Regions from separate parts of the Vagococcus sp. QWL-13 genome, predicted to be linked through region 2. Evidence: a T-box and tRNA genes for the amino acid it is inferred to sense, from the RefSeq annotation. Region 2 holds a T-box; the other holds one or more tRNA genes.
The links. A T-box is a leader RNA that pairs with one kind of tRNA and senses whether it is charged. The one in region 2 lies ahead of serS (serine--tRNA ligase), so its partner is inferred to be a tRNA-Ser.

Region 1 (7,356 bases), 660 kb from region 2:
TCGGTGAACAGATGATTGTAGAAGAAGATGCGGTGAATGCAGTTGTACCGGAAGATACGATTGCTCTAGGGTCCTACATCATTGATATCCATAGTGGGTCTGGGGATTCGACCATTATTAAATCATTGGCCGATCCTTACGGCATTACTTACGGTGCTACTGTCAGTCGTGATATCTCTAATTTAATGTACAGCGGCAGATGTATCAGTGTGGATCCAGTCGTCTTTGGTTCTTCCCGTGTGATGCCGACTTGTATGGCTGTGGGTGAAGGCGCAGGGACTGGAGCAGCAATGGCTTCAAAACAAAAAATTGCACCAAAAGAAGTGGATGTTGCTGTTGTCCGCGAAAAACTTCTCAAAAATGGTGCAATCTTAGAAATAAAGTAAAGATTTTGGTCACTTTTTAAACATCGTATTTTTGTAAGAACTAACCAACCTAGATTATTTTGCTAAGTTTGGTTAGTTTTTTTGTAAAATCACTAAGGAGCAGTTGACAATGGAAAATAAACAAAGGATAAAAGGTGAAATTGAAGCTGGTCGTGGAGTATTGGGAATCGAATTAGGTTCCACTCGAATCAAAGCAGCACTGATTGATTCAAATTTTAAAGTTGTGGGACAAGGCAGTTTTTTATGGGAAAATGAGCTGATTGACGGTCATTGGACTTATGCATTAGAAAAAGTGTGGCAAGGCGTACAAACCTGTTATCGCCGTTTGGTTGAAGATGTTGAAAAAAAATATGACACAACTATCACCAGCTTAGCATCTATCGGCGTCAGCGGGATGATGCATGGTTACATGGCTTTTGATGAAAAAGGGGAGCTGTTGGTTCCTTTTAGAACATGGCGCAATTCGACAACTGAACAGGCGAGTCATGAGCTGAGCAACTTATTCCAATTTAATATTCCCCAGAGATGGAGCGTGGCTCATTTTTACCAAGCTGTTTTGAATCAAGAATCTCATGTGGGGAAAGTAGATTATTTAACCACCTTATCAGGTTATGTTCACTGGCAGTTGACTGGTGAAAAAGTTTTAGGCGTTGGAGATGCCTCGGGAATGTTTCCGATTGATTCAGAAATCAAAGATTACCATCAGACAATGGTTGATAGTTTTGACTCTTTATTGAAACAAAAAGGATTGGAGACGACACACCGACATATATTTCCTAAAGTATTGACGGCGGGAACTCAAGCGGGAACGTTAACGCCCGAAGGCAGCAAGCTTTTGGACCAGACAGGCCGCTTGGTTTCAGGTATCCCGTTTTGTCCGCCGGAAGGAGATGCCGGTACAGGAATGGTGGCCACTAACAGTGTTGCGGTCCGTACGGGAAATATTTCAGTTGGAACGTCGATTTTTTCCATGAATGTTTTGGAAAAAGAGCTAAGTAACTGGTACCCTGAAATTGATCATGTAACGACACCTAGCGGCGAGAGTGTGGCGATGATTCATGCTAATAATTGCTCATCAGAAATCGATGCTTGGGTGGAACTGTTTGCTGAAATGCAGGAACGTTGTGGTATCAGTGTGGAGAAAAGTCAGCTATATGATATTTTATTTGCTGAAGCTATGCTAGGTGATTCGGACTGCGGCGGTATTTTAAGTTATGGATTTTACGCAGGTGAAAATATCTTTGAACTAAATGAGGGCAGACCGCTTTTAGTACGTTTGCCAAATGCTAATTTCAACTTGGCTAACTTTATGCGTTCTCATTTACTTTCTGCTTTTTGTACTGTCAGAAAAGGAATTGAAATTTTGAGTAATGAAGGTGTGGAAATCGATCAATTTGTCGGCCACGGAGGGATGTTTAAGAAAAAAGGAGTGGTACAGCCTCTGCTTTCAGGTGCCTTGAAAACACCGGTTGCTGTGATGGCAACAGCCAGTGAGGGTGGAGCGTGGGGGATTGCCTTGCTTGCGTCCTATATTAATCAAAAAATTTCACTTGCAGAGTATCTGAATGACCATGTATTTTCGAAAGAGCTTAGTGAAAAGGTTCTTCCAGCGAAAGAAGACATGCTGGGATTTGACCGATATTACGGTCATTTTATTGCTGCACTTACGACAGAACGGCAAGCTGTTGAAGATTTTAAATAAAAGAATAACCTCCTCTGTGATGAGCTTTTCATTATAGAGGAGGTTATTAAAATTAAATGATAGAGATTGAATAAGAGCACGGCTGTTGGGATTCGTAGAAAATATCTTTAAAGATGGAAATTTTATATTGAAAATCTTATCAACAATTTGCTTTAATTAATCATAAAAATTTATTCTTCAAATCAAACTTGTCAGAGAAAATCATCCAGTCTGAAAAGTCTGTTTGATTAAATATCTGGAAAATAAAATCTCAAATGACTTTCATATGGCTTCTTTTTAGAGACTAAAACCCAAAAAAATATACTTATTGAGGAAGGTACATATATAACATAATAAAAATGTAAAAAAGGCTTTTTGACATGGCAGCTGTTGAAATTGCTAAGGATTATTTTATATCATGACAGCTATTTCATCTAACTAAGAAGTAGGCAATTATTAAGAGAATGATGATGATAACCAGGGTTGTTTTCCAGCTTCCGCTTCTAAAATCTCCAATTTTCGATTGATCATGAGCATCTTTTAAGGTTCCTAAAGGATTCTTTCTTTGCTCTTTTGTGATCAGCTTCCTTCTTTTTTCTTCAGGATTCTCTTTCCTTTTCATTACTCAGCGCCTCCTCTGATGTTAAGTACATTATAGCATATGTGGTTGACCGCAATGAGTTGCCTGACTTTTTAGTGTCCGGCGAAGTGGGAATCAAATCATGTTGTTGGATCAGTCAGAAAAAGTCAGATAAATTTTAACAATCGTATAGAAGAATAAATAACATCCCTGTTCAACATAAGATGATCAGGGATGTTTTTGTTTTGCAGGATACACTGGTGACCAGAAAAATCGTAAGACTGATTTGAAATCCAAAACCAGTTCTTGTGAAAGTATTCTACCCTATAAAAATTTCCGACTAGAACATTTTGGAAATTACAAAAGTATTCAAAAAAATAAATAATACGATATGAGCAGGGTAGTAGGTGTAGAAGAAATACTTATTAGGCCCTTCTCCCCTCTGACCATTGTACAAGAAAAAGAAGACAAAAAACAGTAAAGCAGGCCAGTAACCTCCGCTGATACCGTTGTTGATCAAGTCCGGTAATGAAGTGGGCAAGATAACAAGAGCAGCGATTAATGCTTGCATCCATTTTTTATTTCTTGTGATATATAATAGCAACCCAAATATCGGAAAGACTGGAGCCCCTTCAACAATGATTGGTAAAATGCTATTAAGAATCATAGCTAGTTCAGGTGAAAAATTAATAATCACCATAAAACTGAATGACGATGTTAAAACAAGCAGAAGTGCTGAACTGAAACCGAAAACTTTCAACCAATTTTTTTCGAACCAAGAAGCTCTCAGACAATCAAACAAATACATGGAGAGAACAGCTTGGAAAATCCCACCAAAAATGTTAAAAAACATCATTTCTTGCATGGCTTGACTTAATGGAAGGAAAGTAATCATCAAAAACTTTGCCAACTCTACGATCCAAAATCCTATTAAAAGATTACGCAAATATCCTTTTTTATTTCTTGTATAATAATACCCTTCAACGCTTAAAAAGATGAATGTAAGTCCTACTGAAGGGCCAGCAATACTGGCGACCAGCTCAAGCATAGGGTATTTTTCTATGACGCCGAAGAGCAAAATACTTAAGTGATTCAAGGTCATCAGGATAATCCCGATAATTTTAATTTGGTTGCCAGTGAGCCCGATTTTATTTTTAATCATTTTAAATTTCCTTTCTTAAAAAAATCACGATGTTCATTTTAAGTGATATTATTTTGTTTAGCAAGTTACAAGATTGTCATATAAATGCTAAGAAAAGTTATTAATTGCTGACAACCTAGACTTTTTTATAAACTATGTTTCATAATTAGTGAAATTGTTAGGTAGGACAACAAGCTACGAACAATATTGATGTCTAAGAAATCATGGAGAATAAGCCGTTTTATTTGAACCAAAGAAAGTCAAAAAAATTAAAAACAGGCCTTGTTGTCGTGGTAAATAATGGACAACATTGCCTGTGCTTTAAGCAAAGTTAAAATTTTGTTAGTTTTAATTTTTAATGGTAGTTATTTTCCAGACATCCATCGAAAATTTACTAATTGTTCCATTCTTGTGATGAACAGAAATACTTTTCACCTCCGGGTCGTTCAGGTAATCCAGCATATCAATTGCGTCTATGATTTCGATACTGCCTTGGGAATTTCTAATGATTACCTTTGTGACATCATCAATTTCCTTTGTGGAGTTGTCAGTCATTTTCAATAGTTTAATAAGAGCCATTTTACCACCTCGCTTTCAGTAAAATTATACCAAAAAGAATTGAAATGAGCTAAAAGTTGCGGACGAGGTACGCTCCGTGTTTGAATGAATTTATTTGTATTTGAAAATTGGATAAAGATTCTACAATGATTTAATTTAGTAGCTGAGATGTATTTGTACTGGACTGTCATGCTAGTATAATCATCGAAATAGATATTTCAAGATAAAAAATAATTGTTTTCTTAACATGGAGGGATTATAATAATCAAGTACTACCTAATCCAGATATTGCTTATTATTTACTTTAAATGAATTCCCAAATGGTGTTAATGTTTCAGTTTATAATTTTATCGTTGTTAATATGGAAAGTTACCCAAGTTTGGCTGAAGGGGACGGTCTCGAAAACCGTTAGGTCGGGCAACCGGCGCAAGGGTTCAAATCCCTTACTTTCCATTTTATTATATCAAAAAGTTGTTTAAACTCTCGCACGATCAATATCGTCTAGACGTTTATTAACTTTTTTGTTTTGGATTTAGCAAATTTCACCCTACATTATGAATAACCAGAGAGATTAAAAAGAATAATCTCCAAGTATCTTTTTAAACAAATGGAAACGCTAGTATTTTCATAATATTACAATCTCAACATTGGAATATAAGAAAACAATAATTAAAATTAAAGTGAATGACTACATGAACAAGTTAAAAAGTGTTGTGTTGAACTTTAGCAAATTTAAATAATTATCTTTAAAAATTGTAAAGTGTGAATATCACCATCACCGATCAGAATTTGCATGACTTGGCAAAAGCTTTTGGCATAGTACCAAGAGAAGATTATCTATGTTAGAATAAAGGAGGCTGACCCATAAGTCTCAAAAATAGTAAAAAGGGAACCAAAATCAATAAAAAGATTTTGGTTCCCTTATTTTTTTGTTTATTTAAGAGGTTCTTCCGCTGATAGGCAGTTAACTTTCTCAGATTAACCGCCATAAATGCAAAACCTAATTCGTTTCTCACCTTATCTTTACCTCTTACTGAAAATCGAGTGAAGCCTAAATTAGCCTTCAGATTTCCGAAGGCTGGTTCTACGTCTATTTTTCTTTGACCATATAATTTGCCTGTTCGTTCGTCTTTCAGAAGTGTCTGAACGTAAGCTTTAAAATAGTCCCAATTGCCGTTTTTTTGAATCATTCTATTACGACCCGACTTCGCTTTGGTACATTGAGAACGAACTGGGCAGTTTTCACAAGAAAGACATTCGTATATTTTTAATTGTCGTTGGTAGCCATAGTTATCTATACGATTGGCATAACGTTTAAACGGGACCTCACGGTCAATGGGACATAAATAGGTATCTCTTAACTCATCATACCGCCAATTCAAAGGATTAAAACGATTCTTTTTAAAACTTCTCTTTTTCTCTTTGCGGTACATCCCATAGGTTATCAAAGGTGTTTTTTCAAAGCCATCCACAATAGTTTCATAGTTTTCTTCACTACCATAACCGGCATCTGCCACAATATAGTCGGGTAAATCAAAATAGGTATTTTCTATGGTCCGTAAAAAAGGAACTAAAGTTCTCGTATCCGTAGGATTCGGAAAGATGTCATAAGCTAGGACATATTGTTGATTGGTCGCAATTTGGACATTGTAACCTGCTTTTAGTTGCCCATTGCGCATATGATCCTCTTTCATTCTCATAAAAGTGGCATCGTGATCTGTTTTGGAGTAACTATTTCTCTCACCTAAAATAGCTTTTTGACGGACATACCGTGACTGACGTTCTTTAAAATCAGAGAATTGCTTCAAGGCTTGTTTAGGTGCCTTTCGTTGAGAGCGTAGTTGTTTTCGTTTTTTAGCGCAGTCAGAGGTCTCAATTTCTTGAGTCAAATTTTCTACACTTGTTTCTAATGCCGTGATGATTTTTGAAAACTCTTTGTCTGAAAGGTCTTTGTCTTCATCACAAATAGAAGGAATGATGGTTTCCTTCACGAGTTGTTGATAAATCTCTTTTGATTTCTCTGTCAACTTAGCTTCATACTTTTCAATGCTTTTTTTCCAGACAAATGTGTATTTATTGGCATTGGCTTCTAACTTAGTACCGTCAATAAAGATGGCATCTGTTTCGATAAGATTCTGGGAAACCAAAAGGTTTCGGAATTGAATAAAGCATTCTTCTAATAACACTTGCATCTGAGGATGTACACGAAACCGATTAATCGTTCTAAAATTGGGTTGCTGGGATTGTGTCAGCCAGCGAGCGCGAATACTGTCTTTAGCTAGCGCTTCAATTCTTCTGCCAGAAAAAACAGACTGCGTGTAACCGCACAAAATCAACTTCAACATCATTTTAGGATGATAAGAGGTTGCACCCATCTGATGGTCAAAAACCGAGAAGGCTTTTTCTGGCATGCTTTCTACAAGTTCATTGATTGCAAAAGCGATGTCACCCTTTTCCAAATAAATTTCTAAATCTAGTGATAAAGTGACTTGATTCATGTTATAATCTTTGTACATAGATAGCACTCCCTTTTGGTTATGGTTGGTACTTTAATTATACAAGGAAGTGCTATTTTTATCGCTAAAAAAAGGAACAAAATCATAAAAAGATTTCGTTCCTTTTTGCATTGAATGAGGACTTATGGGTCAACCTCTTTTTATAAAAACATAAGTGATTTTATTCACATGAAAGGAAGTTATTAAATATGGCAAACCGAATGATTTTAAATGAAACCTCTTACTTTGGGGCTGGAGCAATCGCTCATATTCCAGAAGAAGTAGAGGCACGAGGATTTAAAAAAGCTTTTATTGTGACAGATGAAGGACTGGTTAAAGCAAGATTGGTAAAAAAAATTACCCAATTATTAAGTGATAATGACTTGTCTTATGAAATTTTTGATAAAACTGTTCCTAATCCAACTGTAAGCGTTGTTAAAGAGGGAATAGATGCTTATAAAATATCAGGAGCAGATTATATTTTAGCAATTGGCGGAGGCTCGCCGATAGATACT
Region 2 (7,356 bases):
TTTATCTAGGTCCACTTCTGTGGGGGAGATATTCAGCTCATCCGCAATGATTTCTACGACACGGGGACCGCAGAAACCACCTTGACATCTTCCCATTCCGGCAATTGTCCGTCTTTTAACCCCGTCCACTGAACTGGCAGGCAAAGTCTGATGGAGACTCTGGCGGATTTCACCTTCAGTGATGTTTTCGCAACGGCAAATAATCCGTCCATAATCAGGATTTTCTTTGATGATTTTTTGTTTTTCTAAGATGGAAGCTTCACTAAAATGCATTCTGCTTCTCTTATCAATGAATGATTCTTTTTCCACAAGGTTTAAACCGTCTTCAGCCATTAAGTCTGCCAAGTAACGGGCGATGGCGGGAGCTGCTGTGAGACCGGGGGAATTGATTCCGGCAGCATCGTAGAAACCTTCGATAACTTTCTCGATAATAAACTCCCCCCGGTCTGTATTAGCACGGACACCTGAAAAATTCCTGATAGAGTTTGAGAGATTGATGGCAGGTACACTGCGTTTGGCTCCCTTGGCAACTTCTTCCAAACCAGCAGAAGTATTAGCTAAATCAGCACCGGTGTTTAAAAGCTCGGAAGGGATGTTTTCAGCATTCGGTCCAACGATGATGTTGCCGTGGGTGGTGGGGCTGATTAAAATGCCTTTGCTGACTTTTGTCGGACATTGAAAAACTATATGGCTGACAGTGCCTCCTTCTTCCAGATCCAGCAGATAATACTCCCCGCGGCAAGGAATAGTTTTAAAGGTCGGGGGAGCCACTAAACGATGTATTTCTTCTGCATGAATCCCGGCGGCATTGATGACCAGTTTTGTTTGAAAAGAATCTTTCCCGGTAACAACAGTGAAGCAGTCCTTTTCTTTTTGGATATCCAAGACACGTTGATTGAATTTAAAATCAACACCGTTTATTTTAGCGGTTTCGCCTAGTGCCAGTGCAAATTCCCAAGGGTTGACAATAGCTGCGGTCGGCGCATAGAGCGCACCGCAAACTTCCGGATTCAAGTTAGGTTCCATTGCAAGTGTTTCTTCCGCTGTCAGCAGTTCAAGACCTTCCACGCCGTTTTGATTGCCCCGGTTATAAAGTTCTTCCAAGGTGGATATATCTTCATCGGAAAAAGCAATCACTAATGAACCGATTTGTTTTCGCGGAACATCCAGTTTCCTGCAAAGTTCTTTTGCCAAAACAGAGCCTTCCACATTTAATCTGGCATTTAAAGAGCCGGATTTAGGGTCATAGCCTGAATGGAGAATGGCACTGTTGGCTTTTGTCGTTCCTACACTGACATCGTTTTCAGCTTCTAAAACGCAAATATCCAGCTGATATTTCGCCAATTCATAGGCAATAGAAGTTCCAACGATTCCTGCACCAATAATAATGATATCGTACATTTTTATTCCTCCTGTCATCCATACAAAAAAGAGCGCACCAAACCGACCCCATATTATCTACGGAAATCAATTATGTGCACTCATCTCTCTAGCAATTATTAACTTACCTTAATTATACTATTTTTCACATGTTTTGACAATCTGATTCAAATTCAAAGTTTCCACACCGAGTGATTGGTGGAAGATATAGCCGCCGCCCCGTTGGCTAAGGCATTCATGACATCTTCTTTATCCAAAATCAATCCGCTGATAAGCAAAGGACGTTTGATTTTTTGCCTGACGATGTGAATGATTTTTTTGTTGACGTGAGGTAAGATTTCTATCAAATCCGAATGTTTCATCTGGACTTGGGAGTGGATATTTTCCAAAGAGATGGAGTCAAGCAGGAACAGCCGTTGAATCGTGTAAAATCCTAGGGCTTTTGCAGCGGAAATATGATTAGCTTTTGTGGAGATGACACCATCAAAATCAGTGTTTTCTCGTATGTATTTTAAACTGATATCTTCATCGGACAAACCTTTGACAAAATTGAAATGAATAAATCCAATTTTACCGGCAGCTTTGATTTTTGCTGAGATTTCTTTGATATTAAAAATATCGGAGTGAAGAACAAAAATAACTTCTACATCTGTTTTCAATGCGGCCTCCAAATCATCCTTATCCTTGACTGCCGCAATGATTGGATTAAGAGCTAAAGCATCAAATAATCGTTTCGTCTGCATGTGAATTCCTCTTCTTTTCGCCAGTTTATACATTTCACATCTATTATAAGTCTTAAATAAAAAAATTGACACAATAAACTCAATGGGGATAGAAAAGCTGAAATAATTTTGGATAATTTTTTGAATTTATTGGTTACGCATTATTAGAAAGTTTGATTATGATTTTTCTAGAATAAGATTTTGAGGCGTTTTTATAAAATAGACTTAAAGTTGACAAGCTGTATATAACGGGTATCATAGAAAGTGAAAGAGATATTAGAAAAGACTCATGGAACGAGTAGTCTGCGTCATTTTTTCAGAGAGCCGATGTTTGGTGGAAATTGGCAAGATGATGAGATGAAATCCATTCCTGTTAGAGGGAATAAAGAAATTTATTCCGGATAGCGACCGTTATTAAGCTGATAAGGTGCAGCGGCAGAGTTGAAGCCGTTGATTTTGGGTGGTACCGCGGATAAAAGACATGCTTTTTCGTCCCGATAGATGGATTCTATTGGGATGGGAAAGCTTTTTTAGATTAAAAAATGAAAGGACATGATAGGTATGCTGGATGTAAAAGAATTGAGAAATAATTTTAAAGCGTTTTCTAAAAAGTTAACCACCCGTGGTGTTGGAGAAGAGGACCTGTCTCTTTTTTTAAGGTTGGATCAAAAGCGTAGGGAGCTGATGCCGAAAATCGAGACAAAGAAAAATTTGCGCAATCAGCTATCCGCAGAAGCAGCACTTTTTAAAAGAGAGGGCAAGGATTTGTCGGGAATCATCGAAGAAACAAGGGCACTCAATCAAACCATCAAAGAACTGACTAAAGAGTTAGAAGAGATTGATAACTCTTTTAAACAATTGATGGAAGGACTGCCTAATCTGCCTCACGAGACTGTGCCTGTGGGGGATGATGAAGAAGATAATGTGGAGGTCAGGCGCTGGGGTCAGCCTTTTGAGACCAGCTTTGAGCCGAAACATCATTGGGAAATCGGAGAAAATTTGGATATTTTTGATTTTCAGCGGGGCGCAAAAGTGGCAGGAAGCCGTTTTGTTTACTACAAAGGATTAGGTGCAAGGTTAGAACGGGCATTGTACAACTTTATGCTGGATACGCACATCAATGAGCATGGCTATCAGGAAATAGTCCCCCCGTATATGGTCAATAGTCGTGCCATGTTTGGTACGGGGCAATTTCCTAAATTTAAAGAAGACGTGTTTCAAATCCAAGGGGCTGACTATACCCTGATTCCTACATCCGAAGTACCACTGACAAATTATTATGCAGATGAGATTTTGCAAGAAGAAGCATTGCCGATTTATTTGACCGCTTTAAGTCCTTGTTTCAGATCTGAGGCGGGCAGTGCGGGAAGAGATACCCGCGGCATCATCCGGTTGCATCAGTTTCATAAGGTGGAGATGGTCAAGTTTGCCGCAAAAGAAACTTCTTATGAAGAACTGGAAAAATTAACGGAAAATGGCGAAGATATTTTAAAAAGATTAGGACTGCCTTACCGGACAATAGTTTTGTGCACAGGGGACATGGGATTTTCAGCTGCCAAAACTTATGATATCGAAGTTTGGATGCCGGCGCAAAACACCTTCCGTGAAATCAGTTCGTGCTCAAACTGTACAGATTTTCAGGCTCGGCGCGCCAAAATCCGCTATCGTAACAAGGAAGGGCAAGTAACTTACGCCCACACATTAAATGGTTCAGGCTTAGCCGTAGGGCGGACAGTTGCTGCTATTTTAGAAAATTATCAAAATGAAGACGGCACCGTTACGATTCCAGAAGTGCTCCGTCCTTACATGGGGGGAGTATCAGTAATCGAATAGTTTGACAATGCTCATTAGAAAATCAAGCACTGGAAACTAAAAACAGTTTTCCGGTGCTTGATTTAAAAGATACCGTTGAGCGGTCAGATTTTATTGAGTGCCATCATTGTCTTGTGACAGACTTGCGGTGAATGCTAAAAACGCTTCTTTGACTTGCTCATTTTTTTCTGCTATATGGTTGAAATCCTCTGGCATTTCCGGAAAGTCAATCATGTCCCGCTCATAAATATCATAGAACACATCCAGCAATTCGTTGAACAGTGTTTCAGACAAGGGAGACAATTCTTTAAAGCTGAACACGACCATCCCGGGATTTTGTTCATAATCCGTAATGAAGGTTACTTTTCCATAGACAAACTGTCTAGATGAAAAACGTCAGCCAGTGTATGGGATAAACTGAACGACATCTCCTAAGCGGATGTTTTGGTCTTTTTGTTCGATGTAAAAACGGACATCCTGCTCTGTCATAGCTTCCATCCATTGGCGGGAAATATCAATAAAGTGAAATTTCATCTATTTTCACCAGCTTTCTTTCATCATTTCTTTCTATCAAATTATAAAAGGAACAGCTCCATAAAGCAAAAATCTGGTTTGCTTTATGGAACTGTTGCTTGAAATTTATTGTTCGCAAAAGAAGTCCAATAAAAGAAAAACTGCTTCGTTTCTGAATTTTCAAAAACGAAGCAGTTTGTATCGGAACAATTAAATCAGATTGTTTTGACAGATATTTTTAAAAAATATCATCAATTTTTAGTTGCTTTTCATCAGTTCTTCAACATAAGAAACAGTCTCTGGTTGTGTTTCTTCGATGCGCTTGATGTCCTCAGAAAACTGGGGCAGATGGTTCTTGTGCGCAATCAAAAGTTCATCCAATAATGTTTTCGCCATGGTTCCGCCCGGAATCAGCGGGTTGACTGTAAAGGCATGGAGGGCAGCACCATAGTCGCCAGTAATTGCAGCTCTGATGGTAGTTTCTTCCATTCCTTTCATCCCTTGAAGAAGACCGCGGGCCGCCGGCGGGAATTTGCCCCAATTGTAGCTTTCAGGACCGTGGGCGGTGACGGAAGCTGATACTTCTACCGCGCAGTCGTAAGGCAAATCATTGATGGTCCCATTATTTTCAATGGAAACTACCATATGAGTGTGTTTGTCGTTTTGAATACTTGCAATCACTTCGCAAGCTGCATCACTATAGTGAGTTCCTCCACGTTGCTCTAACTCTTTTGGCTTGTAGTCCAAGTTAGGATCTTTATAAAGTTCGAATAATTTTTTCTCCGTTTCCTTAACGACCTGTGCACGGGTTTTTCCTTCTTCAAACTCTTTGATGGAGTGTTTCAGCATCTCGTCTTCAATGTAGTAGTAGCGGTGGTAGCCGCACGGCAGCATTCCTAAATCTTTTATTTGTTCGTAGTGGAACGGCACGCTGTGGATATTTTTCAGATGACTTTCAGACTCGACTTGCGGTCCATAGATTAAATCGATCAGCTCGTCTGTCCGTTCTTTACCTTCTTTATCCCAAACACGATGCCAGTGGAAGTGATTGATACCTGCATATTTGACAAATAACTCTTCTTCAGGCACTCCAAGTTTTTCAGCCGCCTGTTTAGTATGTCCGATAGGAACGTTACACAATCCCACAGTTTTTTTCCATCCGCCATGTTTGATTGCTGCTTCAGTGACCATGCCGGCTGGATTGGTAAAGTTTATCAGCCACGCATCAGGACATAGTTCTTTCATTTCTTCGATAATATCTAAAATCACCGGAATCGTCCTAAATGCTTTGAAAATTCCGCCGGCACCATTGGTTTCCTGGCCCAAAACACCATGAGAAAGAGGGATACGTTCATCTTTCACCCGGGCGTCAAGCAAGCCCACACGGAATTGTGTCGTCACAAAGTCTGCATCTTTCAAAGCGGCACGACGGTCAAGGGTCAAATGGACTTCCCAATCTAGTCCGGCAGCTTTGACCATACGTTTGGCCATCTCGCCGACGATGGATAATTTTTCTTCTCCTTCAGGGATATCAAGCAACCAAATTTCTTTGATCGGCAGTTCATCTTTTCGTTTGATATAACCTTCGATTAGTTCCGGTGTGTAGCTGGAACCACCACCGATTGTTGCAATCTTAAGTGCATTTTTTGACATTTAAGAATTCCTCCTAAAATTTTATTGTAAAAATACTCATACTTCTATGTTAACGGTTTCTCTCTATAGAAACAATAGATATGGGAATTATGGTTGAAGCATTCAAAAGCAGGAGCAGGAGAGGCAATAAAATGAAATATTTCTTCAAAATGATTTAAGGAAGCAAGGAATTATTGCTATAATGAAGGAAACAGATAAGGAGAGTCTCGATAACAAACTCTCCAGATAAAAAATCTTTGGATGTTGTGCTAAAAAATGGCCGTCTGAGCACTTGCTGGCAAATCGAATGTTGTTGTTATTTTACAAAAAATTGATTCAAGGAAAAATAAATGGATGGTGTGAATAAAGATGCTGATAGAAAAATTAAAAGATGAGAAAAAGTTGACCCCTTCTGAACGGGTGATTGCAAAATTTGTTTTGGACCGGGAGAATGACGTGATCAATTTATCCAGTGAGGAGTTAGGGAAATTAACCTATACGTCGCAAGCAACGGTGACCAGACTTTATCAAAAAATCGGCAGTAAATCTTATCGGGAGTTCGTGGTAGACTTAAATAATGAACTTCAAGAACTGCGGCGTGCTGAAAATTTGATAGTAGATAATAATCCCATCCATAATGAGTTGGAAGTGGAAGATATCATCGAAACATTGCCCAACCTTTACCAGAAAACAGCGATTAATACGAAGTTGCTGCTGGATACGACGGTCTTGCAGCATGTGTGTGAAAAAATTGTTGCCGCAAAGATAGTGGATGTTTACGGTATCGGAATCACGTCTTCCTTGGCGGATCAAATGGCTTTCAAGTTGAATTCCACTGGTGTTTTCTGTCAGTCACACAGCGGCTACAACAGCAGTTACATTTACAAATCACCCTATAAAAATGAGACTGTCTCTGTACTTATCACGCTGACCGGAGTGAATGAAACGATTTTGAAAATTGCAAAAAGATTGAAAAAAAATCAGATATACACTGTTGTGATTGGCGGGGGGAGAGTGGCGGAGCTTCGCGATTACTGTGATGAGCTGATTAAACTGGATACTAACCGCTATTTTCATATTGACACATTGTCTTCACTTTTTTCCGCACAATATATCATTGATATTATTTTTTCTGCATTGTTGGTGGAATTGAATCATCAAAAAATCGGACTGGAAAATAACTAATCAACTAAGAACTTATGTTATGATGTTGTTTCATCTCTTTACGTTGCCGAAATTAAAAGGAGTGGCAAAAATGACAGTATATGAAACAATCTTTACTCGAAGACAAGTCAGG

Region 1: it encodes a tRNA-Ser, which carries the amino acid that the T-box ahead of serS (serine--tRNA ligase) is inferred to sense. The anticodon was not compared.

Annotation. Positions count from the first base shown of each region.
Region 1 is NZ_CM178746.1:1,240,251-1,247,606, forward strand. Features, by position in the region: gene AC4PHI_RS05720 (FAD-dependent oxidoreductase) at 1-386, shown strand, start outside; gene AC4PHI_RS05725 (xylulokinase) at 496-2,088, shown strand; gene AC4PHI_RS05730 (DUF6366 family protein) at 2,498-2,689, opposite strand; gene AC4PHI_RS05735 (TraX family protein) at 2,988-3,809, opposite strand; gene AC4PHI_RS05740 (hypothetical protein) at 4,137-4,367, opposite strand; tRNA gene AC4PHI_RS05745 (tRNA-Ser) at 4,710-4,799, shown strand; gene AC4PHI_RS05750 (IS1182 family transposase) at 5,189-6,862, opposite strand; gene fucO (lactaldehyde reductase) at 7,051-7,356, shown strand, end outside.
Region 2 is NZ_CM178746.1:1,903,726-1,911,081, reverse strand. Features, by position in the region: gene AC4PHI_RS08805 (NAD(P)/FAD-dependent oxidoreductase) at 1-1,401, opposite strand, end outside; gene AC4PHI_RS08800 (glycerol-3-phosphate responsive antiterminator) at 1,554-2,123, opposite strand; T-box leader at 2,380-2,602, shown strand; gene serS (serine--tRNA ligase) at 2,664-3,935, shown strand; gene AC4PHI_RS08790 (hypothetical protein) at 4,026-4,208, opposite strand; gene AC4PHI_RS08785 (hypothetical protein) at 4,311-4,448, opposite strand; gene AC4PHI_RS08780 (6-phospho-beta-glucosidase) at 4,686-6,080, opposite strand; gene AC4PHI_RS08775 (MurR/RpiR family transcriptional regulator) at 6,429-7,244, shown strand; gene AC4PHI_RS08770 (nitroreductase family protein) at 7,315-7,356, shown strand, end outside.